4 regions of the Streptomyces sp. NBC_00829 genome follow, and region 3 is predicted to be linked to each of the others. Evidence: riboswitches for the same ligand, from Rfam matches in the RefSeq annotation. Region 3 holds a riboswitch; each other region holds the start of a gene.

Region 1 (7,481 bases), 4.6 Mb from region 3:
CCGGGACCGAGCTGGCCGTTCTGGAGTACGCGGCCCTGATGCACGACATCGGGCAGCTGTCCCTGGTGGACCCGGTCCCGGACGGGGCCACCGCGCTGCTTCCCGTCGCCGAGCAGCGGCGGATAGCCCTGCTCGGGGGCGCCGTGGTCCGCCAGACCGGTGTCCCCGCCGCGGTCGCCGTCGTCGTCGAGCTCCAGGCCGATCCGTATCGCGAACAGCCGCTGCCCGCCCGGATCGTCCGTGCCGTCAACGCATACGACGATCTGACCGGGGGAAGCGGAGGAACAGCGGGCAGGACGCTCGGTGCGCTCGAACAGCTGCGCCTCGGCACGGGCCGCGACTACCAGCCCGAGGTCGTCGAAACCCTGGCCAGAGTCCTCGCCCGAGGCGGTCTGGCCCCGGTGCCGCCTGGGTAACCCATGGGTAATGAGCGAGCCTCCGACTCGGCATGGTTGGATGCGAAGAAGAGGGTGTCCGGGGGCATTGACCCGAACGACCGGCAGGCGGGAATCGTGAGGATCTTCGGGAAGGTACGGCATCGGCCCTCCGCCTCGTGGCGGCAGGCCACCGACCGCGCGTTCACGCTGATCGGCGACGGCCGGTACGAGGACGCGGGGGCGCTGCTGACACGGGCTGCGGACCTTGAGCCCTGGCTCTCCGAGTCCTGGTTCAACCTGGCGCTGCTGCACAAGTTCCGGCACGACTGGGAGCAGGCCCGCGCGGCCGGGCTGCGGGCCGTGGCGCTCCTGGACAAGGAGACCGGCGCCCCGGACTGGTGGAACGTCGGGATCGCCGCCACCGCCCTGCAGGACTGGCCGCTGGCCCGCCGCTCCTGGCAGGCGTACGGCCTCAAGGTGCCCGGCGCGGCCGCCGCGAACGGCGAGCCGGTGGGCATGGATCTCGGCAGCGCCGCCGTGCGGCTCTCGCCCGAGGGCGAGGCCGAGGTGGTCTGGGGCCGCAGGCTGGACCCGGCCCGGATAGAAGTGCTCTCCATCCCGCTGCCGTCCTCCGGGCGGCGCTGGGGCGAGGTCGTCCTGCACGACGGCGTGCCCCACGGCGAGCGGACCACCACCGCCGGACCGTCCTACCCCGTCTTCGACGAGATCGAGCTCTGGGCGCCCTCGCCCGTACCCACCTGGGTGGTTCTGCTGGAGGCCGCGGCCGAGGCCGACCGTGACGCCCTGGAGAGGCTCGCCTCGGACGCCGGATTCGCCGCCGAAGACTGGTCCTCGTCGGTCAGGCTGCTGTGCCGGGCCTGTTCGGAGAGCCGGATGCCCAGCGCCGAGGGCGAGGGTGAGCACCTCGACCCGCACGACCACAGCGAGCCCGGCCACCCCGGGCCGCTCGGCCATCGCACGGCGGGCGACCTGTGGTCGCCGGAGCGCGAGTGCGGCATCGCGGCCCCCGCGGGGCTGGTGCGCGGCCTGCTGGACGGCTGGGTCGCCGACAGTCCGGACACCCGTGAGTGGCGGGATCTCGAGGAAGTCTGCTGAGCGCTGGCCGTAGGCTGTACGGAATCGGATTCGGGTTTCCAGGAAGGCGCAGAAGCGGACATGGCGCAGCAGCAGACTGACGAGCAGGTGAACGACGGCTTCGTCGTCGACACGGAGAACTGCGAGGAGCGCGAGCTGGCGTACCGCGAGCGCGGCACGGCGCGCCCGATCACGGTCGTCGGGAACCCGGTGCTCCACAAGGAGTGCAAGGACGTCACCGAGTTCGACGACAAGCTCGCGGCGCTGATCGACGACATGTTCGCCAGCCAGAAGGCGGCGGAGGGCGTGGGCCTGGCCGCCAACCAGATCGGCGTGGACCTCAAGGTCTTCGTCTACGACTGCCCGGACGACGACGGCGCGCGGCACACGGGTGTCGTCTGCAACCCGGTCCTCGAGGAGCTCCCGCCGGAGCTGCGCATCCTCGACGACGCCAACGAGGGCTGCCTCTCCGTGCCGACCGCGTACGCCTCGCTGGCCCGCCCCGACTATGCCGTGGTGCGAGGACAGGACGCCGAGGGCAATCCGGTCAAGGTGCGCGGTACCGGGTACTTCGCCCGCTGCCTCCAGCACGAGACGGATCACCTCTACGGCTATCTGTACATCGACCGCCTCTCCAAGCGGGACCGCAAGGACGCGCTGCGGCAGATGGAAGAGGGCACGCCGCGCTACGAGACCGTCCCGAACGCCTGAGTCCGCTCCCGTCGTCTCGCCACGGTCCGCACCGGGCCATGGAGGGCGGCGGACCAGCGCCTGGGCGTGCCGCCAGCGCGTGGTGCAGCGGCGGCCGTCCAGCTGCCCGTCGACCGTGAGCAGCGGCAGGCGCAGCCGCGGCGGGCGCAGCCGCGCCGTGTGGAGGCGCGCCCGGCCGGGTCGAGCCGTACGCGTCGCGCCCCGGCCGCCGCCCCGGTCCGGTCGCCGGCCTGTTCTCTCCCGTCCCCCCGTTCGGGAGAGAACCCAGGGTCCGCTGCCTAGAAGTCGTCGTCGAAACCGACCGAGCCCTCGACCGCCACCTGATAGGCGGACGGACGGCGCTCGAAGAAGTTCGTCAGCTCCTGGACGCCCTGCAACTCCATGAAGGAGAACGGATTGTCCGAGCCGTACACCGGGGCGAAGCCCAGCCGGGTCAGCCGCTGGTCGGCGACGCACTGAAGGTACTCGCGCATCGACTCCGTGTTCATGCCCGGCAGGCCTTCGCCGCACAGGTCACGCCCGAACTGCAGCTCCGCCTCGACGGCCTCCTTCAGCATGTCCGTGACCTGCTGCTGGAGCGCGTCGTCGAACAGCTCCGGCTCCTCCTTGCGGACCGTGTCCACGACCTCGAAGGCGAAGTTCATGTGCATGGTCTCGTCCCGGAACACCCAGTTGGTGCCGGTGGCCAGGCCGTGCAGCAGACCGCGGGAGCGGAACCAGTAGACATACGCGAACGCCCCGTAGAAGAACAGCCCCTCGATGCAGGCCGCGAAGCAGATCAGATTCAGCAGGAAGCGGCGCCGGTCGGACTTCGTCTCCAGCCGCTCGATCTTCTCGACCGAGTCCATCCACTTGAAGCAGAACTGTGCCTTCTCGCGGATGGAGGGGATCTCCTCGACCGCGTCGAACGCTGCCGCCCGGTCGTCAGGGTCGGGGAGGTAGGTGTCCAGCAGCGTCAGATAGAACTGGACGTGCACGGCCTCCTCGAACAGCTGTCGGCTCAGATACAGCCGCGCCTCGGGGGAGTTGATGTGCTTGTAGAGCGTGAGCACCAGGTTGTTGGAGACGATCGAGTCGCCCGTCGCGAAGAACGCGACCAGCCGCCCGATCATGTGCTGCTCACCCGGGGACAGCTTGGCGAGGTCGGCCACGTCGGAGTGGAGATCGACCTCCTCCACGGTCCAGGTGTTCTTGATCGCGTCGCGGTAGCGCTCGTAGAAGTCCGGGTAGCGCATCGGACGCAGCGTCAGCTCGAAGCCCGGGTCCAGGAGGTTCTTGTTCTCGGCGGTCATTACTGGCAGGCCTCGCAGGACTCGGGGTTTTCCAGGGAGCAGGCGATCGCGTCGGCGTCGGGCGCGGACGCCTGCTGTGCGGGGACGGTGGCGGTGGCGGCCGAGGTGCCGCCCCCGGCCGCGCGGGCGATCCGGGTCGCCGGGCGCGAGCGCAGGTAGTACGTCGTCTTGAGCCCCTGCTTCCAGGCGTACGCGTACATCGAGCTGAGCTTGCCGATGGTCGGCGTCTCCAGGAACAGGTTCAGCGACTGCGACTGGTCCAGGAACGGGGTGCGGGCGGCGGCCATGTCGATCAGGCCGCGCTGCGGGATCTCCCACGCCGTGCGGTAGAGCGCGCGGACGTCCGCCGGGATCCAGCTAAAGCCCTGGACCGAGCCGCTCGACTCGCGCAGCGCCTCGCGGGTCTGCGGGTCCCAGACGCCGAGTTCCTTGAGCTCCTGCACCAGGTAGGCGTTGACCTGGAGGAACTCACCGCTGAGCGTCTCGCGCTTGAAGAGGTTGGAGACCTGCGGCTCGATGCACTCGTACACACCGGCGATCGAGGCGATGGTCGCGGTCGGCGCGATCGCCAGCAGCAGCGAGTTGCGCATGCCACCGCTCGCCACGCGGGTGCGCAACGCGTCCCAGCGCTCCGGCCAGCTGAGCTCGACGCCGTAGTGGTCCGGGTGCAGCACGCCACGGGCGGTGCGGGTCTCGGACCAGGCGGGCAGCGGGCCGTGACGCTCGGCAAGGTCGCAGGAAGCCTCGTACGCGGCGAGCATGATCCGCTCGGCGATCCTCGTCGAGAGCGCCTTCGCCTCCGGCGAGTCGAAGGGCAGGCGGAGCTTGAAGAAGACGTCCTGGAGTCCCATCGCGCCGAGGCCCACGGGACGCCACCTGGCGTTGGAGCGGCCGGCCTGCTCGGTCGGGTAGAAGTTGATGTCGACGACCCGGTCCAGGAAGGTCACCGCCGTACGGACGGTCTCGTCGAGCCGCTCCCAGTCGATGCCGTCGCCCACGACGAACGAGCCCAGGTTGACCGAGCCGAGGTTGCAGACGGCCGTCTCGCCGTCGTCGGTCACCTCGAGGATCTCGGTGCACAGGTTCGAGGAGTGGACGACCCTGCCCGGCTCCGCGGTCTGGTTGGCGGTGCGGTTGGAGGCGTCCTTGAACGTCATCCAGCCGTTGCCGGTCTGGGCGAGCGTGCGCATCATCCGGCCGTACAGGTCCCGCGCCGGGATGGTCTTGCGCGCGAGCCCCTCGGCCTCCGCCGTGCGGTACGCGGCGTCGAACTCGTCGCCCCACAGGTCCACCAGGCCCGGCACATCCGCCGGCGAGAACAGCGACCAGTCGGCGTCGGCCTCCACGCGGCGCATGAACTCGTCGGGGATCCAGTGCGCGAGGTTGAGGTTGTGCGTACGCCGCGCGTCCTCACCGGTGTTGTCGCGCAGCTCCAGGAACTCCTCGATGTCGGAGTGCCAGGTCTCCAGGTAGACGGCCGCGGCGCCCTTGCGCCGGCCGCCCTGGTTCACCGCGGCGACCGAGGCGTCGAGGGTCTTGAGGAACGGGACGATGCCGTTGGAGTGCCCGTTGGTGCCGCGGATCAGCGAACCACGCGAACGGATACGGGAGTACGACAGGCCGATGCCGCCCGCGTGCTTCGACAGCCGTGCGACCTGGTGGTACCGGTCGTAGATCGAGTCGAGCTCGTCCAGCGGCGAGTCCAGCAGATAGCAGGACGACATCTGCGGGTGGCGGGTGCCGGAGTTGAAGAGCGTGGGGGAGGAAGGGAGGTAGTCCAGCCGGCTCATCAGGCCGTACAGCGCGGAGACCTCGTCCAGGGCGCGGACCGAGTCGTCCTCGGCGAGGCCGCAGGCGACGCGCAGCATGAAGTGCTGCGGGGTCTCGATCACCTGACGGGTGATCGGGTGCCGCAGGAGGTAACGGCTGTAGAGGGTGCGCAGACCGAAGTAGCCGAACCGGTCGTCCGCGGCCTGGTCGACGAGGGCGTCCAGTCGCGCGGAGTGCAGCACCACGAACTCGGCGGTGCGGTCGGCGATCAGACCCTCGCGGTGACCGACGGCGACCGACGCGGAGAAGGCGACGGCACCCTGTCCGGCGGCCTCGTCGGCGATGTGACGGGTCAGCAGCCGGGCGGCGAGCCGGGAGTAGGCCGGGTCCTCGGAGATCAGCCCCGCGGCAGCGTCGGTGGCGAGGCTCCGGAGCTCCGCCGCGTCCGATCCGGCATTCCGGCCGCGCAGCGCGGCGGCGGCGACACGGCCCGGGTCGGTGTCGGGCAGATCCGCGGTGAGTTCGGTCAGGGTCCGCAGAAGCGCGGTCCCGGGGCCGTCGGCCACCTGCTCGGAAATGCCTGAAGCCGGATCGGCTGGCGCGATGGTCACGTGGTGCTCTCCCTCGCTCGGCTCTGGGCCGGCGGGGGGAGAGGAGGCCGTACGGCGTGTGGGCACCCGGAGTTGGGCAGCACACGGCACGGCGTCCACCGGCCCAACCGCGAGGCCCGGACGTCTGGGCACCCGGTTCGGTCGAGCCGGATGCGCCGTCGGCAGGTCCTCGGACTGGCGGGGTGCGACAAAGCGCACCACATCACACCGTTGCGGGACAGTTCCGGATTCTCACCGGATTCCCCTGCGGCGACAGCGAGCACGAGCATACATGTGGGGGCGGGTCGATGCGGCACCCCCCACATGTTGTGTCGCGGTCGTTGCGGTGGGCGACAACTCGCGGGCGTTTCGGCGGTTTCGGCATGCCGTGCACCGCGCTCGGGACGGCGCTGCCGGGGCCGATGTGGGGGCCCTCGGGCGGTGTCCCCCATGGCCGGACGGGCTGGACTGCTCGGCCTCGTCCGACAGCACCGGGGGGCTGCTCTCGGGGCCGCACCCTTGACCCCTGACGCCTTGCGGGCGCGTCCTCAATCCCTCCCGGTCCCACCTCCGGTGCCGCCCGGACCCCGCGGGAAGAGCGAGGCCGCCGCGCCCCCGGAGGGAGGCGCGACGGCCCACGTCACCAACTGCGCCTCAGCGGCTGGCTTCCGCCTCCGCCTCCGCCTCAGCCGGAGCCGTCGCCGACGGCAGCGTCACCTTCACGCCCGGATCACCCGCGTCCGCCGTGTAGTCGGACGGCACCGTCTCATCCACACCCTCCGGCGCCTTCGCCGCCCGCAGCGCGAAGGTGAGGACCACCGTCACCACCACGTTCAGGACGAACGCCGTCAGACCGATGTAGCCGATCTCACCCAGGCCCGGGATCTCCGCGGACGACCCGCCGAAGTGCTTCTGCGTAGGGCTCGCCACTCCGTACGCCGCCGTGGTGCCGTAGATCATGCCGACCGCCCAGCCCGTCAGCAGCGCCCAGCGGTGGAACCAGCGGGTGAACAGGCCGCCCACCAGCGCCGGGAAGGTCTGGAGGATCCAGATGCCGCCGAGGAGCTGGAAGTTGATGGCCACGGTCTTGTCCATCGTGAGCACGAAGACCAGCGCGCCGACCTTCACCAGCAGGGACACCAGCTTGGAGACCTTGGTCTCCTGTGCGGGCGTGGCGTCGGGCTTGATGAAGTCCTTGTAGATGTTCCTCGTGAACAGATTCGCCGCCGCGATCGACATGATCGCCGCCGGCACCAGCGCGCCGATGCCGATCGCCGCGAACGCCACACCCGCGAACCAGTCGGGGAACATGTTCTCGAACAGCTGCGGGATCGCCAGCTGGCCGTTCTTCACCTTCACGCCCGCCGCGATCGCCATGAAGCCGAGCAGCGCCAGCAGCCCGAGCATCAGCGAGTACAGCGGAAGAATGGTCGTGTTGCGGCGGATCACCTCCCGGCTGCGCGAGGAGAGCGTCGCCGTGATCGAGTGCGGATACATGAAGAGCGCGAGCGCGGAGCCCAGGGCGAGCGTCGCGTAACCCCACTGTCCCGCCTCGCCCGGCGCCAGGGCACCCCGTGGCTTCTCGGTCACCGGGTTGATCTGTGCGAACGCGTCGCCCGCCTTCGTGAAGACCTCGTCGAAGCCGC
Region 2 (7,481 bases), 920 kb from region 3:
ACGGCGGCTCGGACCTCGGGCTCGGCAGGGGCGCCGACGACCCGCAGGGCCTCGAAGGCGAGCCCACGCAGCAGTGCGTCCTCGCCCCGGGCGACGGCGAGCAGTTCGGTGACCGCGCCGGAGACCGTCCGGGCGGCGAGCCACGCGCGGTACTCGACCCGCGCGGGGCCGGGGGTGAGGCGGGCGCAGCCGCGCAGCATGTCCTCGGCGGACTGCTCGATATTGCCCGCGGGGCTCTGGGCGGCGACGCAGATCTGCTCCAGCTTGACCCAGACCGCCCAGTTGCCGAGGGGAGTCAGGGTGGCGGACCGGCCCTGGTCGAGGGTAAGGGCCCCGACGGCGGACAGGCCCTGAAGGGCCCAGGCGAGGAGGAGGGAGACAGGTACGTCGGCTCCACCGCCGGAGTCGGCGGGCACGGCAGCGGAGTCGGTACCCGAAGCGGCACCCGACTCGGCGTCCGGCTCAGGACCCGACTCGGCGTCCGACTGCGGGCCGTAGGGGACCTCGCACCGCTCCTCGCGCAGCTCCGCCACGCGCTGCTGGAGCAGGTCGAGCAGCACCGGCACGAGCACGGGTCCGGCCGACAGCTGAAGGAGGGAGAGCACCTGGGGCACGGCCTCGACAACCTCCGCCACCGCGGTCGGCGCGATGTCGTCGGGGGCCGGGTGGACCAGCGACCAGGCGTCGAAGAGGGCGACCCAGCCGCGCAGGACGGCCATGTCGTCGCGGTCCCAGGCGCGCAGGCGCCAGCCGGGGCGGGCCGTGTCGCCGTGCAGCTCGACCAGACCGGCGAGACGGGCCCGGTCCCAGCCCGCGCGGACCTGGAGCGGGGTCAACTCCAATGCGACAGCGGCTCGTTCCTGCGTGCGGTCCGTGAGCTGTGCTGTGCTGGGGTCCCGCTCGACGGCGGCCCAGCGGGCGATGCGTACGGCGTCGGCGAGGACCACCCTCGCCTGGCGGGCCAGTTCCGAGGGGGCGGGAGTGCCCTCGGGCGGCCGGGGGGCCGGACGGGTACGCCGGGTCGTCACTGCCCGCCGTGCGGTGGCCAGCGATCGCGGGCGGACAAGACGGAGTCTGGAGTTGCGCGCCAATTGCTCATCAGGCTTTCGGGACGTCACAGGGAGCAGTCTTCCCGCTGACAGCCCGAAAGCCCAAACGGAACCTGGTCGGCCCGCTGATCGACTCGCCCGCCGGGCGGTGCGCGGGGCGAGCGGGGCCGCGCCCGGGCGTCGGATCGGGGGGCGCTACATCAAGGGGGTGAGGAAGCGTCGCAGGGCTTCCTCGTACCGCTGCGGGCCGGCGTTCCACATCGCGGCGTGCGGGGCGTTGCGGACGGTGTTCAGGCTGATCAGATCGGGGCGCCGGGAAGCGAGTTCGCGGGAGAGCTGCCAGGAGGCGAGCGAGTCCTCCGGGCCGTGGAAGATCAGCGTCGGCACCCGCATGGCCCCCGGGTCCGCGGCTTCCAGAAGCCGGTCGCCGTGCAGTCCGGTCCTGCCCTGGGCAGCCCTGACGGCAAGGGGCAGCAGGGGCGTGGGCGCGCCAAGGGCGGCGGCGAGGCTGCGCAGGGTGCCCTCCCAGTCCAGCACCGGGGAGTCCAGGACGAGGCCGCTGATCCGGTCGCGCAGCGCGGAGTTGGCCGCGGCGTGCAGTGCCATCGAGGCGCCGGTGGACCAGCCGTGCACAACCACGTGCTCGGCTCCGTGGCTCACCGCGAAGCGGATGGCGGCGTCCAGGTCACGCCATTCGGAGTCGCCGAGGTGGCAGAGGCCGTCGGGGGAAGCGGGGGCGCCGGGGTCTCCCCGGTAGCCGAGGTTGAGCACCGGGAGCTGCTGGCGGTGCAGGAACGGCAGGAGGTTCAGCGGGTGCTCCCGGGTGGTGCCCAGGCCGTGGACCGTGATGACCCAGGTCTCGCGGGCGCCGGGCACGAACCATGCGGGCAGGGCACCGAGTTCGCCGGGAATGTCGACATCACGGTGGTCGAGGCCCAGTGCGGTCGCCGGGTCTCCCCGGTGGAGCTGGGGCGTGAGCCGTACCCGCATGCGAGGTTCCAGGCTGCCGAGGACGACCCGTTCCAGCCGGCGTACGACGGTGTCGGCGGAGTGCTCGACCCCGTCGATGACGGGGCCGATGACGGCGTGGACGTCGTCGCTCTCGATTCCGTACGTGCCCGGGCGCTGGGTGGCGAGGCTGCGGGTGAGTGTCACATGGCCCTCGGCCGCGGCGTGCACGGTGGGCCGGGGGTCGCCGGGCAGCGGCCTTCTCGGCCGCGCCTTGAGCGCGACGTCGCTTGCGTAGCGGCCGGCCGCTATGGCGGCCGCGCCGACGCCGATCACTGTGGTGACGGCTGCTGCCGTCGCGATAACCGGGCGCACCAGTCCAGTGTCGGCACCCGCGGGCCGCCCTGCCAGTGGACGGCCGCCGCCGGTGCCCTCGGGGGCACCCCGGCCGCCGGAAGTCACCGAGGGGCGCAGACGCGGCGGGGTCGCGGTGCTCCGCGGAACGCCGGCGTCACCCGAGCGCCCGCCCGACGTGACCGGCGACCCCTGTCGCCCGAGCGCCCGCCCGACGTGACCGGCGACCCCTGTCGCCCGAGCCCACCCCCACGCGACCGGCGACCCGTGTGCCCGAGCCCACCCCCACGCGACCGGCGACCCGTGTGCCCGAGCCCACCCCCACGCGACCGGCGACCCGTGTGCCCGAGCCCACCCCCACGCGACCGGCGACCCGTGTGCCCGAGCGCGGCTCAGCCGCGCTGGCCGTAGCCGCTGAGCTTCTCGCCCGCCTCGCGCAGCTGCGCGGCGGAGAGCAGGCTCGGCGCGCGCCCGGGCACCGACGCGGCGGTCAGCCAGAGCCGGCACATCCACTCCAGCTGGGCGGTGCGGTCGTAGGCCTGGTCGAGGCTGTCGCCGTACGCGACGGTTCCGTGGTTCTGGAGCAGACAGGCGGTGCGCCCGCGCAGGGCGCCGAGCATGTTCGCGGCCAGCTCCTGGGTTCCGTACAGGGCGTAGGGGGCGACGCGGACGCTCCCGCCGAGGGCCGCGGCCATGTAGTGGACGGGCGGGAGCTCGGGGACGAGGGTGGAGACCGCGGTGGCGTGCACGGCGTGGGTATGGACGACCGCGCCCGCGCCGGTGTGACGGTAGACCTCCAGATGCAGCGGCAGCTCACTGGTGGGGGCCAGGTCGCCGAGAAGCTGCCTGCCGTCGAGTCCGACCCCGATCGCGTCCCCGGGCGTGAGCCGCTCGTAGGGCACTCCGCTCGGGGTGACCAGGACCAGCTCGCCGACCCGCACCGAGACATTGCCCGACGTGCCCACCACCAGGCCCTCCGCCGCCGTCCTGCGGGCGGTGGCCACGAGGTCCTGCCACGCCTTCTCGATCACTTCCTGTCGCACCTGATCGGTCATGCGCCGATCCTGTCAGGCGGGGACGGAATGCCACAGGGCGGATGGATGATGGAGATCACTTGAATCACCATAAATACGGCATTTCCCCGACGCCATCGCGGCCGTCACAAGCGGAGCGAGGAATCCTCACCCGAGGACACTCCAGAGCCGATCACAGTTCATCTTCCGTTCACCCAGGTTAACTACGTTCGCCGGGCCACTGACGTCAAACGATTGCCTGGGTAAATGGAACACATCACCTTGCTGCTCGCGATTGTGATCGTGACAGCGCTCGTGTTCGATTTCACGAACGGTTTCCACGACACCGCCAACGCGATGGCGACGACCATCTCGACCGGCGCTCTGAAGCCCAAGACGGCGGTGGCCATGTCCGCCGCGCTCAACCTTGTCGGGGCGTTCCTGTCCGTGGAGGTCGCCAAGACGATCTCCAGCGGGATCGTCACCGAGTCAGGCATCACCCCCGAAGTCATCTTCGCGGCGCTCGTCGGCGCCATCCTCTGGAATCTGCTGACCTGGCTGATCGGTCTGCCCTCCAGTTCCTCGCACGCCCTGATGGGCGGACTGATCGGCGCCACCGTCGCCTCGGTCGGCGTCAGTGGGGTCAACGGCGGCACGGTCGTCACCAAGGTTCTGATCCCCGCGATCGCCGCTCCTCTGGTGGCGGGCCTCGCCGCGTTCCTGGCCTCCCGGCTCACGTACAAGATCGGCAAGAACGCCGACGAGAAGGCCACCGCGAAGGGCTACCGCTCCGGCCAGATCGCCTCGGCGGGCCTGGTCTCCCTCGCCCACGGCACCAACGACGCCCAGAAGACGATGGGCATCATCACGCTGGCGCTCGTCGCCGGGGGCGTGCTCTCGCCCGGCTCCAACCCTCCCCTGTGGGTCATCCTCTCGGCCGGACTCGCGATCGCGATGGGCACCTACCTCGGCGGCTGGCGCATCATCCGCACCATGGGCAAAGGCCTCACCGACCTCCAGCCGCAGCAGGGCTTCGCCGCCCAGACCAGCGCCGCCAGCGTCATCCTGGCCTCCTCCAACCTCGGCTTCTCGCTGTCGACCACGCACTCCTGCTCCGGCGCCGTGATGGGCGCGGGACTGGGCCGCAAGGGCGGTGTGGTCCGCTGGTCGACCGCCACCCGGATGTTCGTCGCGTGGGGCCTGACCCTGCCGGCCGCCGGGCTGGTGGCCGCGGGCTCGGAGTTCGTGACCAAGCAGGGCGGTTGGGGTGTTGCGGTGGTCGCCGCGTTCCTGATCGGCGCCTGCGCGGCGATCTGGCTCGTCTCGCGCCGCCAGGTCGTCGACCACACCAACGTCAACGAGGCGGACGCCGACGCCGAGCCCGCCGGTGTCGTGACGGCCGCGATCGCCGCCGTCTCCCCGCCGCCGGTCGGCACGCCCGCGCAGGATCTCAAGACGACCATCTCGGCTCCGGCCCCCGCGGCCGACTCCGAGCCGCCCCAGCCGGCCACGGTGTAAGGACAGATCAGCATGAACATCGACTGGGCAGCACTCGGCTCCGTCTTCGGCGTGAGCCTCGTGGCCACGGTGGCTCTCGTGAGCCTGTTCACCCTCGGCGTGGTGGGCATGACCAAGCAGGAGTCCGCCGCCGCGCAGGGCGGCTCCGCGGCGCTCGCACGCACCGGCGCGTACGCCTGCTTCGCGCTGTGCGCCGGGGCCGTGGCGTACGGCATCTATCTGATCGTCACCTGAGGGCGCGCCTTCACCACCCGTCCCACCAGCCGGGCCGGTCACCCCTCCCGGGGCGGCCGGCCCGGCGTGTGTGCCGCAGCACACTCTCCCTTCGCAGGTCAAAGGCAAGTTGACGGCCGTTCTCGCAGCGTGGTGGACTGCCGAGGCCATCTGGGACATGTCGTGGGAGACACGTCCCTGGGCGGCAGAAGAGGAAGCCGGTGCGAATCCGGCGCGGTCCCGCCACTGTCACGGAGGAGCACTCCTCCGGAAGCCAGGAACTCTCGCCGCCCGTCACGTCGAACCAGGGCGCGGACACCCTGAGTGAGGACATATCGCCATGCCCGGCTGCGGTTCACTTCCTGCTGTGAGTACGAAGGCCCTACCAGGCGGAACGCCGGCCTGAACCGATGCGTGCCGACCGTGAATTCGTGTACGGCGCCGCCGCCGGCCTCGCCGGTGACCTGCTTCTCGGTGACCCTCGCCGGGGACATCCGGTCGCCGCGTTCGGGCGGGCCGCGTCGCGTGTCGAGCGTGCACTGTGGCGAAACCACCGGGGCTGGGGTGCGCTGCACACCGCCGTGTGCGCCGGGGGCGCCGTCGCTGCCGCCGCGCTTCTCGGCCGCGCCCTGCGGGGCCGCCCCGCCGCTTCCGTCGCGCTGAACGCCGCCGCCACGTGGGCCGTCGTCGGCGGCACCTCGCTCGGCCGGGAGGCGCGGACCATCGGCGGCGCACTCGCCGCCGGGGACGTGGACGCGGCCCGGGAGCGGCTGCCGCATCTGTGCGGGCGTGATCCGCACTCCCTGGACGAACAGCAGATCGCCCGAGCCGTGGTGGAGTCCGTCGCCGAGAACACCTCCGACGCGGTGGTGGGCGCCCTGGTCTGGGGCGCGCTCGCGGGTGTCCCCGGCCTCGTCGGTTTCCGCGCGGTCAACACCCTGGACGCGATGGTGGGGCACAAGTCGCCCCGCTACCGGCGGTTCGGCTGGGCCTCGGCCCGCGTCGACGATGTGGCCGGCTGGCCGGGCGCCCGGCTCACCGCCGCTCTCGCTGTGCTCGCGGGCGAGGACGCGCGCGGGGCGGTGCGCTCTTGGCGGAACGACGCGAAGAAGCATCCGAGCCCCAACGCGGGACCGGTGGAGGCCGCGTTCGCGGGGGCGCTCGGCGTACGGCTCGGCGGCACCCTCTCGTACGGCGGACGTGTTGAGCACCGGCCGGTGCTCAACAGCGGGGGCCGCCCGGTGGAGTTCGGGGACATCGAACGCGCCGTGCGGCTCTCCCGCCGCGTCGGCTGGCTGACTCTGGCGACCTGCGCGGCGGGCCGCGTCGCGGGGCACGCGCTGCGCGCGCGGCGCGCCGGAAAGGGGCGGGGATGAGCAGGCGCAGGGGCGGCGGACTGCTGGTCGCGGGGACCACGTCGGATGCCGGAAAGAGCGTCGTCACGGCCGGGATCTGCCGCTGGCTGGTGCGGCAGGGGGTGAAGGTCGCGCCCTTCAAGGGACAGAACATGTCGCTCAACTCGTTCGTGACGCGCGAGGGCGCGGAGATCGGGCGGGCGCAGGCCATGCAGGCGCGGGCCGCGCGCGTGGAGCCGAGCGCGCTGATGAACCCGGTGCTGCTCAAGCCCGGCAGCGACCGTTCCAGCCAGGTCGTGCTGATGGGAAAGCCGGTCGGTGAGCTGAGCGCCCGTGGCTACCACGGCGGACGCCAGGAGGCCCTGCTCGGCACCGTCCTGGAGTGCCTGGAGGAACTGCGGGGCACGTATGAAGCCGTGATCTGCGAGGGGGCGGGCAGTCCGGCCGAGATCAATCTGCGGCGCACGGACATCGTGAACATGGGCATCGCGCGGGCCGCACGGCTGCCGGTGCTGGTGGTCGGCGACATTGACCGAGGCGGCGTGTTCGCCTCGTTCTTCGGTACGACGGCGCTCCTCGCCCCCGAGGACCAGGAGCTGATCGCGGGTTACCTGGTCAACAAGTTCCGCGGCGATGTGTCGCTCCTCGAACCGGGCCTGGAGATGCTGCACGGGCTCACCGGTCGGCGCACCTACGGGGTGCTGCCGTACGCGCACGGTCTCGGCATCGACGAGGAGGACGGGCTGCGCGTCTCGCTGCGCGGGGCCGTACGCGAGTCGGTGGTCGCGCCCCCGGTCGGCGAGGACGTGCTGCGCGTCGCCGTGTGCGCCGTGCCGCTGATGTCGAACTTCACGGACGTGGACGCGCTGGCCGCCGAGCCGGGCGTCGTCGTGCGGTTCGTGGACCGGGCCGAGGAACTGACCGACGCCGACCTGGTGGTCGTGCCCGGCACCCGGGGCACGGTCAGGGCACTCGAATGGCTGCGCGAGCGCGGTCTGGCCGCGGCTCTGGCACGCCGGGCCGCCGAGGGG
Region 3 (7,481 bases):
CCGTAGATGCCGTGGCCGACACCATCGATGACCGTGACCATCTTCGAGCCCTTCAGGGCCCGGTGCAGGCCCCGGCCGCTGGTCACCGGGGTCTGGGAGTCCCACTCGTTCTGGAGGATGAGCGCGCCGACCTTGTTGTCGATCTTCGTGGCCGGCTCGGCGCCCTGCTGCTTCCAGAACGCGCACGGCTTGATGCTGGAGCCGAAGTCGCCGTACAGCGGGTACTTCTTCTTGTCCGAGATCGCGTCGCGGCGGTACTGCTCCGGGTCGGTCGGCCAGGCGCGGGTGTCGGCGCAGACGACGGACCAGGAGCTGGCGTCCTGGTTGTCCGACGGCACCTTCACCTTGGCGGCGGTGCCGAAGGCGGGCGGGGCCGGGCGCTCGGGCTTCCGGGACTCGCGGGTGGGCGCCGAGGTGGTCTTCTTGCCCTCGGCGGCCGCCTTCAGGTCCTTGACGATGTTGGCGGCGTTTTCCGCGTCGAAGAAGATTCCGCGCATCTGCAAGCGGATGTCATCGCCGTTCATCGGGACACCGCTGCCGTCGTTGATCGGCTTGCGGTCGGCTTGGGCGACCAGGTCCCAGAAGGTCTTGCTCACGGCGGCCGGGGTCTTGCCCAGCTTGAAGGTGGAGTGCCGTTTGGCGGTCCACTTGGTCCAGTTGGCGAACGCGGGCTCGGCGCCCTCGGCCCAGACCTGGATCATCCCGCGCCAGACCCGTGCCGGGTCCACGGAGCTGTCCAGCACGAAGCGGTCGACGTTCTTGGGGAACATCTGCGTGTAGACGGCTCCGAGGTAGGTGCCGTACGAGTAGCCGACGTAGGAGATCTTCTTCTCGCCCAGCACGGCTCGGATGACATCCATGTCCCGGGCGGTGTTGCGAGTGGTGATGTGGCGCAGCTTGTCGCCCTGCTTCTTGTCGCACTTCTCGGCGACGGTGCGGGCCGACTTCACGTCCTTGGCGAACGTGGCGGCCTTGTAGGGGCGCTGCCAGTTCATCTCCTCCGTCGTCAGACCGCAGCTGACGGGGGAGCTCTGGCCGACGCCGCGCGGGTCGAAGCCGACGAGGTCGTACTTCGCCGTCACGGCCTTGGGCAGAATCGTCGACATGATCGGCGGCATGTCGAGACCCGAACCGCCCGGGCCGCCCGGGTTGAACAGGAGCACACCGCGGTGCTCTTTCTTGGTGCTGGTCTTCATCCTCGATATCGCGAGGTCGAGCTTTTTGCCGCCGGGGCGGTTGTAGTCGAGTGGCACCTTGATCGTGGCGCACTGGTAGGCGGCCGTCAGATCTTTGTCGCATCGGTGCCACGAGGGCTTCTGCCGCAGGTATTCCGCCATGGGGTTCTCCGCTGCGGCGGCCGTGGCCGGGGCGAGCGCGGGAACCAGGCCCGCGACGGCACTGGCCGCCAGGAAGGGGGCTATTCGTCTGCTTCGCACGTGGGGAAGGTCCTTTGGGATCAGTGCGGGTGGGACGCACTTACCCTTTCGTACATGGCAGTTGGACGAATCCGTCGGCAGGGCGGAATCTGTTCGACCACAGGCGTACGGGCCGGCGCGACAAGATGGTCCCTCAGTCGTACACGCACGACCGGCTCTTCCCCGCCCCGCTCGGATGACTGCGCCGGCACTGTCGGAGCAACCAGCACCGTCCCAGCACTAGCCGCCTGAGCAACTCCCGTGTCCAGGCGTCTCCTTCGCGCCGGTAGCGCAGGCGCAGGTGCCCGTTCGGTGGCCTGAGGATCCGGCGAGTCGCCCATCCCGTCACGACGTGCTGTGGGGCCCACTGCCGGAGGAATCGGCAGCAGGCCCCACGTCATCTCATGTCAGCCTGAGGGGTTCAGAAGCGGCTGACCATGCCCGGGATGCGCCCAGGCGTCGAGCCGGCGCCGCCGCCATCGCCGCCCCCGACCTCGGGCTCGGGCTCGGGCTCCGGGGCCTGGCAGGTCAGGTCCTTGGCCGGGAGCTTGCCGGTGGACAGGTAGGCCGTGGCCGTCTCGTCGGCGCACGACCCGTTGCCGTAGATGCCGTGGCCGATACCCCAGGCGACCGTGACCATCTTCGAGCCCTTCAGGGCCCGGTGCAGGCCCTGGCCGCTGGCCAGCGGCGTCTGGGAGTCCCACTCGTTCTGGAGGATGAGCGCGCCGACCTTGTTGTCGATCGTGGTGACGGGTTCGCTGCCGTCCTTCTTCCAGAACGCGCACGGCTTGATGCTGGAGCCGAAGTCGCCGTACACCGGGTACTTGGCCTTGTCGCGGATCGCGTCGCGGCGGTACTGCTCCGGGTCGCGCGGCCAGGCGCGCGTGTCGGCGCAGACGACGGACCAGAAGACGGCCTCCTGGTTGTCCTCGGGAGTGGCGGCCGCGTCAGCGAGCCGGCCGAAGGACGGTGGGGCCGGGCGCTGCGGCTTCCTGGACTCGCGGGTGGGCGCTGAGGTCTTCCCGCCGGCGGCGGCCTTCTTCAGGTCCTTGACCGTCGCGGCGGCATAGGGCGGGTTGAAGAAGATCCCACGCATCTGGAGGCGGATGTCATCGCCATTCATCGGCACGCCGCTGCCGTCGTCGATCGGCTTGCGGTCGGCCTGGGCGACCAGGTCCCAGAAGGTCTTGCTGACCGCGGCCGGGGTCTTGCCCAGCCCGTACGTCGAGTCCTGCTTGGCGGTCCACTTGGTCCAGTTCGTGAACGCGGGCTCGGCGCCCTCCGCCCAGATCTGCAGCATGCCCCGCCAGGCCCGGGCCGGGTCGACCGCGCTGTCCAGCACGAAGCGGTCGACGTTCTTGGGGAACATCTGCGTGTAGACGGCTCCGAGGTAGGTGCCGTACGAGTACCCGAGGTAGGAGATCTTCTTCTCGCCCAGCACCGCGCGGATCACGTCCATGTCGCGGGCGGTGTTGCGGGTGGTGATGTGGGGCAGCTCGTCGCCCTGCTTGGCGTCGCACTTCTCGGCGAAGGTCTGCGCCCACTTCACGTCCTTGGCGAACGTCTTCTCGTTGTAGGGACGCTGCCAGTGCAGCTCTTCGGTGGTCAGACCGCAGCTGAGGGGAGAGCTCTCGCCGACACCGCGCGGGTCGAAGCCCACGAGGTCGAACTGGTTTGTCACCGACTTCGGCATGCCGGAAGCCATGGACATCGGCATCTTGACACCCGAACCGCCCGGGCCGCCCGGGTTGAGCAGCAGCACACCGCGGTGCTCGGCCTCGGTGCTGGTCTTCATCCTCGATATCGCGAGGTCGAGCTTCTTGCCGCCGGGGCGGCTGTAGTCGAGCGGCACCTTGATCGTGGCGCACTGGAAGGTGGTGGGAGCCGACTCGTCGCAGCGGTGCCACGACGGCTTCTGGTTGAGGTACTGGGCCATGGGGTTCTCGGCGGCGGCGGCCGTGGCCGGGGCGAGCGCGGGAACCAGGCCCGCGACGGCACTGGCCACCAGGAAGGGGGCTATTCGTCTGCTTCGCACGTGGGGAAGGTCCTTTGGGATCAGTGTGTGTAGTATGAACTGATCTTTGCGCACGCGGCAGTTGGGGCGAATCCCCCGGTGGGTCGAAATGGCTTCCGACCGTGGGTGGACGGCCCGGGGCGCTCTGGTCCCCGGGACGTACAACCATGATCGGCTTTTCGACGTCTTACCCGATCAGGGTCCGCCACTGTGCGGAGCAGCCCCTACGGCCACAGCAACTCCCTTACCCAGGCGTCTCCTTGTCGCCGGTAGCGCAGGCGCAGGTGTCTGCGCCGCGCGTCCCCCTGGAAGAACTCCACCTCGGAAGGCTCCAGCACGTACACCGTCCAGGTCCCGGCCATCGCATCCGGGGAGCGCCGCGAGCTGGCGGCCCTTCGCACTGGTGGAGTGCGAGGCGAAGTGCCAGCCGGGCTCGTCGGCGTCGTGCAGCATCAGCGTCCGCAGATCGGGGTGGCCGTGCTCGTCCACGGTGGCGAGGGTCATCGTGTGCGGCTCGGGCTGTCCGGCCGCCGCGGCCTCGGTGAACCAGCGGCGGAAGAGCGGCAGGGGCTCGCCGGTCGAGATGGGATCCGCAGAGCCAGGTCCTGGGCCCCTGGCATGCGCCACAGGGGACGAACTGCCCGCCGTGCGCGCCGGTGAGGTCTGGGTCCTCCACGGCCCGGCGTACCTCATCCGGCCCGGTCCCCGGGTCGTACGCGGTGGCCCGAAGTCCTCGCCCACGTCCTGCACGGCGTCGTGGCCGGGGAGCCCACGCCGCGCCCGAGGCCCGACACCTCCACGGCAGTTGAGAACGCACGGGCGACACGTCCGAAATATGAGCAGGGGTGTTCCACGGCCGGGACGGAGCCTAGGCTGACCCCGCAGCTGGTTCGCCCTGCCCTCCAGGCAGGGGCGTCGCAAGAGGGAATCCGGTGGAACTCCGGAACTGCCCCGCAGCGGTGAGTGGGAACGACCGCCGTCATACGCACTGGTCCCGGCACGGGACTGGGAAGCGACGGCCAGTAGGTGCCTTCGGACGAGAAGGCGCGCCCATGAGTCCGAAGACCTGCCACTGCCCGTGCGTGACCTACGCGCGCGGAGATCTCGGCGACCTCGTGGGCGGGTCGGCGGTGAGGGCGGGCACGGCCGCACCCGAGGGTGTGCGCAAACCGGGCCCCTGTTGCCGTTCCTTCGCGTCCCACGACCGTTCCGAGGTCGCTGACGAGTACTCGCGAAGGAGAGTTCCGTGACCACATCAGCAGCCGCGGGAGCCCGGGCCACCGTCCACGGCTACCCGCGCCAGGGACCGAACCGGGAACTGAAGAAGGCCGTCGAGGGCTACTGGAGGGGCACGGCGAGCGCCGACTCCCTCAGGGAGTGTGCCGCCGGCATCCGCCGGGCCAACTGGCGCAGCCTCGCCGACGCCGGCATTCACGAGGTCCCCACCGGTGACTTCTCGTACTACGACCACGTCCTGGACACCAGCGTCATGGTCGGCGCGGTCCCCGCACGTCACCGCGCCGCCGTCGAGGCCGACGCCCTCGACGGCTACTTCGCCATGGCCCGCGGCACGCAGGACGTCGCGCCGCTGGAGATGACCAAGTGGTTCGACACGTCTTGCCGTCTGTCCAGAAGGCCCATGGACTGTCTATACAGTCCATGGGCCGCCCAGATGGTGCGGCCCCGTCCTGCGTTTCGTGACAGGTCTGTGAGATGTGTGTGAGACACAGCCCGCTCGACGAATCAGCTGCCCGTCGCGGCGAGCTTCGGCAGGCCTTCAGCCGGAGCCGCGCTCGACAAGCCGTGCCCGACCGCCACCGTATGTTTGATGGCGGCGCTGTGCGGCGGGCCTGGACGCTCCGAGCGTCCAGGCCCGCCGGCTTTTTCGATCAGGACCCGGCCAGCTCCTCGCGGACCGTGCGGGCCGCGGCGACCAGGTTCTCCAGGGACGCCCGGGTCTCGGGCCAGCCGCGGGTCTTCAGACCGCAGTCCGGGTTGACCCACAGCCGCTCCGCCGGGATGGCCTCAAGTCCCTTGCGCAGCAAGGCCGCCGCCTCGTCCGCGCTCGGCACGCGCGGGGAGTGGATGTCGTACACGCCGGGTCCGGCCTCGCGCAGATAGCCGTGCTCGGCCAGCTCGCGCGCGACCTGCATGTGCGAACGGGCGGCCTCCAGGCTGATGACGTCCGCGTCGAGGTCGTCAATGGCCTGGACGATGTCGCCGAACTCGGCGTAGCACATGTGCGTGTGGACCTGCGTCTCCGGCCGCACCCCGCTGGTGGTGAGCCGGAACGCCTCCGTGGCCCAGGCCAGATATGCGGGGTGGTCGGCGGACCGCAGCGGCAGGGTCTCGCGCAGGGCGGGTTCGTCGACCTGGATGACCGAAGTCCCGGCCGCCTCAAGGTTGTTGACCTCGTCGCGCAGGGCGAGGGCGACCTGCCGTGCGGTGTCGCCGAGCGGCTGGTCGTCGCGGACGAAGGACCAGGCGAGCATGGTGACCGGCCCAGTGAGCATGCCCTTGACCGGGCGCGAGGTGAGCGACTGGGCGTACGTCGTCCAGCGCACCGTCATCGGCTCGGGGCGGGAGATGTCGCCGGCCAGGATCGGCGGCCGGACGTACCGAGTGCCGTACGACTGGACCCAGCCGTGCTGGGTGGCGAGGTAGCCGGTGAGCTGCTCGGCGAAGTACTGGACCATGTCGTTGCGTTCGGGCTCACCGTGCACCAGGACGTCCAGACCGGTCTTCTCCTGGAACGCGATCACCTCCTGGATCTCGGCCCTGATCCGCTCCTCGTAGCTCTCGGCGCCGATGCGTCCGGCTCTCAGATCGGCCCGCGCGGTGCGCAGTTCGGCGGTCTGCGGGAACGATCCGATGGTCGTCGTCGGCAACGACGGCAGCCCCAGATGCGCGCGCTGCGCCACGCTCCGCTCGGCGTACGGCTGAGCGCGGCGGGCATCGGCGTCCGTGACGGCGGCGGCCCGGACCCGTACGGCGGGGTCGCGGGTGAGCGTCGAACCGGCGCGGGAGGCCAAGTCGGCGCGGTTGACGGCGAGTTCGGCGGCGATCGCGTCGGTGCCCTGGGACAGGCCCTTGGCGAGGGTGACGATCTCGCCTGTCTTCTGCCGCGCGAACGCGAGCCAGCGCAGGATCTGCGGCTCGATGTCCCGCTCGGCGGCGGCGTCGAGCGGGACGTGGAGGAGCGAGCAGGAGGCGGCCACGTCGACGCGGTCGGCCAGCCCGAGCAACGTGCCCAGTGTGGCGAGGGACTTGGTGAGGTCGTTGACCCAGATGTTGCGGCCGTTGACCACACCGGCGACCAGGCGCTTGCCGGGCAGCCCGCCCACGGTGGCAAGGGCGTCCAGGTTGGCGGCGGCTGCCTCGGTGAAGTCGAGCGCGAGGCCCTCCACGGGCGCCTTCGCGAGGACCGGGAGCGCGTCGCCGAGGCAGTCGAAGTAGGAGGCGATCAGGAGCTTCGGCCGGTCGGTGAGGGCGCCGAGGTCGCGGTAGGCGCGGGCGGCGGCGTTCAGTTCGGCCGGGGTGCGGTCCTGGACGAGGGCGGGCTCGTCGAGTTGCACCCACTCCGCGCCCGCCGCGCGCAGGTCGGCGAGGACCTCGGCGTAGACGGGCAGCAGCCGGTCCAGCAGGGTCAGCGGGTCGAAGTCCGCGGACACGCCGGGGGCGGGCTTGGCGAGCAGGAGGTAGGTGACCGGGCCGACGAGGACCGGGCGCGCGGTCAGGCCCAGGGCGAGGGCCTCCTTCAACTCCGCTACCTGCTTGGTGGAGTCGGTGGTGAAGACGGTGTCCGGGCCCAACTCGGGCACCAGGTAGTGGTAGTTCGAATCAAGCCACTTGGTCATCTCCAGCGGCGCGACGTCCTGCGTGCCGCGGGCCATGGCGAAGTAGCCGTCGAGGGCGTCGGCCTCGACGGCGGCGCGGTGACGTGCGGGGACCGCGCCGACCATGACGCTGGTGTCCAGGACGTGGTCGTAGTACGAGAAGTCACCGGTGGGGACCTCGTGAATGCCGGCGTCGGCGAGGCTGCGCCAGTTGGC
Region 4 (7,481 bases), 1.5 Mb from region 3:
GCCACCGTGTCCGCGTACAGCAGATCCCGCGGCTCCTGCGGTACGAGCCCGACCTGGCGGACCATCTCGCGGGGGTGGGTGCGGTGGGGGGTGTGCCCGCCGACCAGTACGGAGCCGGAGGAGGGCTCGACCATGCCGACGAGAGCGGCGAGGAGGGTGGACTTCCCGGCGCCGTTGCGGCCCATCAGGGCGATGGTCTCGCCCGGGGCCACGGTGAGGCTCACGTCGTGCAGCGCTTCGACCCGGCCGCGGCGGACGGTGAGGCGCCTGGTGGTGGCCGTGGTGCCGGGGCGCTGTCCCGGACTGGGCGCCTCCACCGCCTGCGGGGCCGCTGCCGACGGGGTGGGGGAGGACCCGGCCAGCCGGTCCCGCAGCGCACCCGCCCTGCGCCTCGCGTCCCGTACCGACAGCGGCAGCGGATCCCACTTCGCCAGCCGGCCCAGCTCCACGACCGGCGGACACACGGGCGAGACCGCCATGATCTCCGCCGGCGTGCCGGTCACCGGAGGCATGCCGGGCCCGGGGAGCAGGACGACCTGGTCCGCGTACTGCACGACCCGCTCCAGCCGGTGCTCGGCCATCAGCACCGTCGTGCCGAGGTCGTGGACCAGCCGCTGGAGCACCGCGAGCACCTCTTCCGCCGCAGCCGGGTCGAGCGCGGACGTCGGCTCGTCGAGCACGAGGACCTTGGGGTGCGGGGTCAGCACCGAGCCGATCGCGACGCGCTGCCGCTGACCGCCGGAGAGGGTGGCGATGGGCCGGTCGCGCAGCTCGGCGAGGCCGAGGAGGTCCAGCGTCTCCTCGACACGGCGGCGCATCACCTCGGGGGCGACACCGAGCGATTCCATGCCGTACGCCAGCTCGTCCTCGACCGTGTCGGTGACGAAGTGCGCGAGCGGGTCCTGGCCCACCGTGCCGACGAGATCGGCGAGTTCGCGGGGCTTGTGGGTGCGAGTGTCGCGGCCGTCCACGGTGACCCGGCCGCGGAGGGTGCCCCCGGTGAAGTGCGGGACCAGCCCGGACACCGCACCCAGCAGAGTCGACTTGCCGACACCGGACGGACCGACGAGCAGCACCAACTCGCCCTCGGGGACGGTCAGGTCGACACCCTGGATCGCCGGCCGGGCGGCGCCGTGATAGATGACCGACGCGTCTTCGAAACGGATCACGGGTTCTCCTGCGCGGCGGGGGCTGGGGCGGGGGCGACGAAGGCCGGGAGCAGGCCGGGCAGAATCGACGCGGCCGGCCAGAGCGGAAGCGTGGGCGCGGTCAGCGGCACGACGCCGGGGTGCAGGGCCTGCGGGTCGTAGGCGTTCGCCCAGATCATCAGGGCCGCGACCGCCGCGCCCGAGCCCGCGACCAGCCAGGCCCGGGGGCCCCAGCGGTCGGGGCGGTAGCGGGTACGGACGGAACGGCGGCCACCGAGACGCAGGCCCGCGAGTGCGGCGACGAGCCCTGCGGCCAGCAGGGGCAGACCGTACGAGGCGCCCTCGGCGGCGAGCAGTCCGTACGAACCGGCGCAGACTCCGAGCAGCCCCCCGAGGGTGAGCGCGGTGGTGGTGTGCCGGACGGCGGGCGGGACGTGGGCGCTGCGGCCGTAGCCGCGGGCGTCCATGGAGGCGGCGACGGCGACGGACCGTTCGAGCGCGCCCTCCAGGACGGGCATTCCGACCTGGACGACTGCCCTGATGCCGCCGGTGGGGCGACCGCGGAGCCTGCGGGCGGTCCGCAGGCGTACGACGTCGGCGACCATGTTCGGCGCGAAGGTCATCGCGACGACGACGGCGACACCGACCTCGTACAGCGCGCCGGGGAGGGACTTGAGGAGGCGGGCGGGATTGGCGAGGGAGTTGGCAGCGCCGACGCAGATGAGGAGGGTCGCGAGCTTCGCCCCGTCGTACAGCGCGAAGACCAGCTGCTCGGCGGAGACCCGGCCGCCGATCCGGATGCCCTTCGCCCAGTCGGGGAGCGGGACTTCGGGGAGGGTGAGCAGGGTGTGCATGCCGGGGACGGGCGAGCCGAGGACGACGGAGAACAGGACGCGGATGCCGATGACGACGAGCCCGAGCTTGACGAAGGCACCGTAGGAACGGGCCCAGGGGGCGTCGGTGCGGCGTGCGGCGACGACGTATCCGGCGACGCCGACGATGAGGCCGAGGAGGAGGGGGTTGGTGGTCCGGGACGCGGCGACCCCGAGCCCGAGGGCCCACAGCCACCAGGCACCGGCGTGCAGGGCGTTGCTGCGGTTGGCCTCGGGGGGCCGGAGGCGGGGGAACCGGGGTGGCGGGGAGCCGTCGCCGCGGTGGCTGTCGCGCTGGGGCGGGGGCTCTTGTGGTGCGGGTCGGGGTACGCGGCCCGGCCGTGTGGTGCGGGTTGCCGGTTCCCTCCGGATCGGCTCTCCGCCGTCCGCGGCGGTGAGGCCTTGCGGACCGGTCGCCCGGTGCGGGCCGCCGATCGCCTGCGGGGACGACCCGGTACGGACTCTCCCGGCGGGAAGCGACCATGCGCGACCCTGGCCCACCGTGGACACGTTCACCGCCGACCGGGGTACCCGCGGCGGCGGGAGCGCCACAGTGCCGCGCCGCCGAGTGCGACAACCGCCGCGATGCCCGCGATGACGCCGACCGAAGGGCCGCCGTCGTCCCCGGTGTCGCCCTTCGGCGGCGTCGACGACTTCGGCTCCGTCGCCGAGACCTGCTCGCCGCAGCCCGACTTCGGGTAACCCGTGATCGCGCACAGGAGCGCCTGGCTGTTGTAGCGCAGCGGCTTCGCCACCGACGCCAGCGCCTCCGCGGTCGTCGCGTCCTTCGGCACCTGGGCGCACACCGCCCGCAGGGCGGGCGGCCTCTCGCCCGCGGGGGCGTCCTCCTGGGTGCCCGGGTCGATGACCAGGGCGATCCGCTTGTGGTCCGGCCTGGCGGGCGTCGTGCCGCAGATCGCCGTGAAGTCCGGGGCCCTGCGCGGCTGCGCCGAGTCCCCGCTGTCCGCGCTCACCGAGAAGCGGAAGCCGTTGACCGCGCCGTCTGTGGGCCGTGCCGTGGCGGGGCCCTCGGTCGCGTACGTCCACCTGCCCCCACTGCTCTCCCAGAACGACCAGTAGCGGTAACCGGCCGCCTGCGCCGGCCCCGCGCCCAGTACCGACAGCGCGGCGCCGAGCGCGAGGGCCAGGGAGAGAAGTCGCCGGCGCATCACTGCTGCCGGTTCTTGCGGCGGCCGCTGATCAGGATGCCCGCGCCGACGCTCGCGAAGAAGAGCGCGCCGGCGACCCACCAGACACCGGAGCCCGAGTCTGAGCCGGAGTCCGACTCGGCTTCGGCCTTCTTGGGCTCCGCGGACGACTCGGGCGCGGGGCCCGTCGCGTTCAGCGCCGCCACCAGGTCCGTGCCGCCGAAGCCCTTCGGGTCCGCTCCGCCCGCGCGGGCGGCGAAGATCAGCTGGGCGTACGCCGCCGGGCCGGACTCCTTGGCCCAGGCCGCGGAGTTCTGCTCCAGCCACGCCAGCGGCTTCTTCGCCTGCTCGCCGAGGCCCTGCGCGCTCAGCGCGACAACCGCATCGGCCGTGTTCCCGAAGTCGGGCTTCTCCGCCGGGTCCGACGCGCCAGGCATCGGGGGAGTGTTGAGGTGCCCGGTCTTGGCGAGTGCGGTGGCGAGGTAGGCCGCGCCGTTGTGTGCGGCGCCCTCGATCGCCGTGGTCTTCTCACAGGCCGTCCCCTTGGCGTCCTTCGCGCCCGCGGTGGCGGCCAGGCCCTGGCCGTGTGCGCCGACCACGGCTGCCGCGGTGGAGTCCGCGACGATACCCGGCTGCTTCGGCTGGTAGACGAACGCGCCGCCGTTCTTCGGGCCGCATGGCTGCGCGAAGGTCAGCAGCGCGTCGTAGGGGGTCTTGCCGCCCTTGGACTTCACGCCCTCCGGCTTCTCGCCCGCTGCCGCGAGGGCGCCGATCACGATCGAGGTGGAGTTGGCGTCGCTCGCCCCGCCGGGGTTGTAGCCCCAGCCGCCGTCCGCGTTCTGTACGGACTTCAGCCAGCCGGCCGACTTCTTCACGGCGGCGTCCTGCCCGCCGAGCGCGGCGAGGCCCTGCACCGCGGCGGCGGTGGCGTTGGAGTCCAGCGGCAGCTTGGTGTCGCACGGCTTGGCCGCGTCCGCCCGGTACGAGGCGAACGCCCCGCTCGCGCACTGCTGCCCGGTGAGCCAGGCCACGGCCTTCGCCGCGGGCTTGACGCCGGCGGTGTCCTGGGCGAGCAGGGCGAGCGACTGACGCCACACGCCGTCATAGGTCGGGTCGCCCTTTCCGTACAGGCCGGGCGGCAGCGCGGCTGACGGTATCGGCGACGGCGCGGCGATCGCGGCCGGGGCGGCGGCCGAGGTGATGGCCATGCCGAGTACGGCGGAAGCGGCGAGCGCGGCGGCGCTGCGGCGGGCGGTGGTCATGGCGGGGTGTGCCTCTCCTGCGGGAGCCGGGCACGGGCACGCTGAGGCACCAGGGCTCCGGCCCCGTATCCCTCGACGGTGCCGGCCACCGGCGGCTGCCGGTGGCGCGAGCCGGTCACGACCGTACGAGGCATTCCGGCTCACCGCCTGCGAGGGCGGCTCACGGTTGCGGGTCAGCGCCGGATTCGCACCGGCTTCCCCCCGTACGAGTGTGATGACGACTCGCACACTCTACCGGCCGGTCACCTGTGCACGACCGGGCGCATCCCGCCCCGGGCGGCGGGCGCACGGACCGGCCGGGCCGAGGCGGTGGGCGGCCGTCGAGCCGACGGCGGAAGCGGCGGCGGGGGGTGGCGGCGGGGCGGACGTGGCCATGAACCCGACGGGCGCATGCGCCGGGCGGGGCGGATCAGGCGGCGACGAAGGTGGTGGGGGTACCGGTCAGCGCCTCCGCCTGTCCCAGCTTCACCAGCCTGCGCAGATGCGCCTCGGCCTCCGAGACCGCGATGTTCCTCGACCCGTACGGAATCTGCTCCCAGGGCCGGTTCCACTCCATCCGTTCGGCGACCTGCCACGGGGTGAGCGGCTCGGCCAGCAGGGCGAGCAGACCCGTGAGGCGGTCCTCGTGGTGGGTGAGCAGTTCCCGGACGCGGGCCGCGGCGTCGGTGAAGGCGTACTGATGCGCCGGGAGCACCTCCGCGGGGGCCAGCCTGCCGATCCGCTCCAGTGAGTCGAGGTAGTCGCCGAGCGGGTCGGTGACGGTCGCGTCGTCCGGGTCCTCGTACAGGCCGATGTGCGGGGTGATCCCCGGCAGCAGATGGTCCCCGGAGAACAACCGGCCGTTGCCGGGCCGCATCGCCGGGTGGGCTTCCTCCAGATGGAGGCAGACATGGCCGGGTGTGTGCCCCGGGGTCCAGACGGCCCGCAGCCGCCGCCCGGCCAGGTCGAGCAGCTCGCCGGGGACGATCTCCCGGTCGGGCAGGGCGGCGCGCAGTCCCGGCAGCGTACGCATCCGCCCCGAGGCGCGGGCTTCGCGCAGCGGGGCGGTGTGTGCGTCGGGCGCGCCCGCTCTGCTGAGCTTGTCGGCCAAGTAGCCGAGCCAGAGCTCCGGTTCGGCATCACGGGTGCGCCGCACCACGGCACTGTCGGCGGCATGCATCGCGATCCATGCCCCGGACTCCTGCCGGACGCGTCCCGACAGACCGTGATGGTCGGGGTGGTGGTGGGTGATGACCACACCGTGCAGGCCGGCGACCTGGACGCCGAGTGATCCGAGCCCGGCGGCGAGGGCGTCGAAGGAGGCCGGGTCGTCCCAGCCCGTGTCGATGAGGACGGGGCCGCGGTCGGTGTCGAGGAGATGGACGAGGGTGTGCCCGAGGGGATTGTCCGGGATGGGCACCTCGATGGCCCAGACGCCTCCGCCGTGGTCGGTCACCTGCGTCATGAGGTTCTCATCTCTCTCGGCGGCACGGCATGCCCACTATAACTAGAACTGGTTCCAATAGTCGCCCGAGTCGACCGGTTCTCCGGGGGAGTTGACTGATGGGGTTCGTGGATGGATTCGCGAGAAGCGGTGGCATCGGCGAGCGAGAAGCCGCGGATGGAGGTGGAGGCCGTCGAGGACGCGCCGGCCGTCGCGTCTCGGCCGCTCGATCCCGGCGGCCGTCCGGGCTCGATGCCCCGCGATTCCCTGCCCGCCGGCACGGGTGAGGCGTCGGAACGCTCTCCGGTTCCCGCCGTGGACTACTTGAACGAGAACTGGTATCAGTTCTGAATCAGTGTCAGAAAGTGCGCCGGGCAGCGGGAGGCAGCAGCCATGACCGAGCTTGTGGAACACCGAAAGCTGTTCATCGGCGGGGAGTTGACCGACCCCCTCGGCGCCGATGTCATCGAGGTCGTCTCGCCCCATACCGAGCAGGTCCTCGGACGCGTCCCGCACGCCTCCCGCGCGGATGTCGACCGCGCGGTGGCCGCCGCGCGCAAGGCGTTCGACGAGGGGCCCTGGCCCCGGGCCACCCTGGAGGAGCGGATCGCCGTCGTCGGGCGGATCAAGGACGCGATCGCCGTCCGGCACGAGGAGATCGCCCGGTCCATCAGCTCGCAGAACGGGTCGCCGTACTCCTGGAGCGTGCTCGCCCAGGCGCTCGGCGCGATGATGGTCTGGGACGCGGCGATCACCGTTGCGCGCGCGTATACGCACGAGGAGCGGCGGGACGGAGTGCTCGGGCCGATCCTTGTGCGGCGGGAACCCGTCGGGGTCGTCGCAGCCGTCGTGCCGTGGAACGTGCCGCAGTTCACCGCCGCCGCCAAGCTCGGGCCCGCGCTGCTGGCCGGCTGCGCCGTCGTGCTCAAGCCCTCGCCCGAGTCGCCCCTCGACTCGTACATCCTCGGTGAGATCGCCAAGGAGGCCGGGCTGCCGGAGGGCGTCCTGTCCATCCTGCCCGCGGACCGCGAGGTGAGCGAGTATCTGGTGGGCCACCCCGGGATCGACAAGGTGTCCTTCACCGGGTCCGTCGCCGCAGGCAAGCGGGTGATGGAGGTCGCCTCGCGCAACCTCACCCGCGTCACCCTGGAGCTGGGCGGCAAGTCCGCGGCCGTGATCCTGCCCGACGCGGACCTCGCCCCGGCCGTCGCGGGAATCGTGCCCGCGGCCTGGATGAACAACGGGCAGGCGTGCGTGGCCCAGACCCGTATCCTCGCCCCGCGCAGCCGTTACGACGAGTTCGCCGAAGCCTTCGCCGCCGCGGCCTCCGCGCTCGTCGTCGGAGACCCGCTCGACGCGGCGACCCAGGTCGGTCCCCTCGTCGCCCGCCGTCAGCAGCAGCGCTCCCTCGACTACATCAGGATCGGCCAGGAGGAGGGCGCCAAGCTCCTCACCGGCGGCGGCCGTCCCGCCGGACGTGAACAGGGCTGGTACGTCGAGCCCACGCTCTTCGGAGGTGTCGACAACTCCATGCGCATCGCCCGCGAGGAGATCTTCGGCCCGGTCGTCTGCCTGCTGCCCTACGGCGACGAGACCGAGGCGGCGAAGATCGCGAACGACTCCGACTA

Evidence for each region. A riboswitch is a leader RNA that binds a small molecule or an ion and turns the genes downstream of it on or off. The one in region 3 is predicted to bind cobalamin.
Region 1: linked by a shared signal. The riboswitch ahead of OG293_RS10985 (ribonucleoside-diphosphate reductase subunit alpha) and the one ahead of OG293_RS32760 (5-methyltetrahydropteroyltriglutamate--homocysteine S-methyltransferase) in region 3 are both predicted to bind cobalamin.
Region 2: linked by a shared signal. The riboswitch ahead of OG293_RS28315 (cobalamin biosynthesis protein) and the one ahead of OG293_RS32760 (5-methyltetrahydropteroyltriglutamate--homocysteine S-methyltransferase) in region 3 are both predicted to bind cobalamin.
Region 4: linked by a shared signal. The riboswitch ahead of OG293_RS25860 (prenyltransferase/squalene oxidase repeat-containing protein) and the one ahead of OG293_RS32760 (5-methyltetrahydropteroyltriglutamate--homocysteine S-methyltransferase) in region 3 are both predicted to bind cobalamin.

Annotation. Positions count from the first base shown of each region.
Region 1 is NZ_CP108867.1:2,649,955-2,657,435, reverse strand. Features, by position in the region: gene OG293_RS11005 (HD-GYP domain-containing protein) at 1-416, shown strand, start outside; gene OG293_RS11000 (tetratricopeptide repeat protein) at 513-1,493, shown strand; gene def (peptide deformylase) at 1,554-2,183, shown strand; gene OG293_RS10990 (ribonucleotide-diphosphate reductase subunit beta) at 2,462-3,475, opposite strand; gene OG293_RS10985 (ribonucleoside-diphosphate reductase subunit alpha) at 3,475-5,856, opposite strand; cobalamin riboswitch at 5,999-6,142, opposite strand; gene mctP (monocarboxylate uptake permease MctP) at 6,490-7,481, opposite strand, start outside.
Region 2 is NZ_CP108867.1:6,363,544-6,371,024, reverse strand. Features, by position in the region: gene OG293_RS28340 (hypothetical protein) at 1-1,118, opposite strand, end outside; gene OG293_RS28335 (alpha/beta hydrolase) at 1,245-2,372, opposite strand; gene OG293_RS28330 (class II aldolase/adducin family protein) at 2,744-3,406, opposite strand; gene OG293_RS28325 (anion permease) at 3,632-4,882, shown strand; gene OG293_RS28320 (hypothetical protein) at 4,895-5,116, shown strand; cobalamin riboswitch at 5,264-5,401, shown strand; gene OG293_RS28315 (cobalamin biosynthesis protein) at 5,506-6,471, shown strand; gene OG293_RS28310 (cobyric acid synthase) at 6,468-7,481, shown strand, end outside.
Region 3 is NZ_CP108867.1:7,288,432-7,295,912, forward strand. Features, by position in the region: gene OG293_RS32745 (alpha/beta hydrolase) at 1-1,436, opposite strand, end outside; gene OG293_RS32750 (alpha/beta hydrolase) at 1,837-3,450, opposite strand; partial or broken gene OG293_RS32755 (pyridoxine 5'-phosphate oxidase C-terminal domain-containing protein) at 3,654-4,122, opposite strand; cobalamin riboswitch at 4,299-4,518, shown strand; partial or broken gene OG293_RS32760 (5-methyltetrahydropteroyltriglutamate--homocysteine S-methyltransferase) at 4,676-5,047, shown strand; gene metE (5-methyltetrahydropteroyltriglutamate--homocysteine S-methyltransferase) at 5,319-7,481, opposite strand, start outside.
Region 4 is NZ_CP108867.1:5,827,639-5,835,119, forward strand. Features, by position in the region: gene OG293_RS25845 (ABC transporter ATP-binding protein) at 1-1,169, opposite strand, end outside; gene OG293_RS25850 (energy-coupling factor transporter transmembrane component T) at 1,166-2,233, opposite strand; gene OG293_RS25855 (SCO2322 family protein) at 2,533-3,189, opposite strand; gene OG293_RS25860 (prenyltransferase/squalene oxidase repeat-containing protein) at 3,189-4,430, opposite strand; cobalamin riboswitch at 4,539-4,673, opposite strand; gene OG293_RS25865 (MBL fold metallo-hydrolase) at 4,840-5,874, opposite strand; gene OG293_RS25870 (hypothetical protein) at 5,986-6,204, shown strand; gene OG293_RS25875 (aldehyde dehydrogenase) at 6,247-7,481, shown strand, end outside.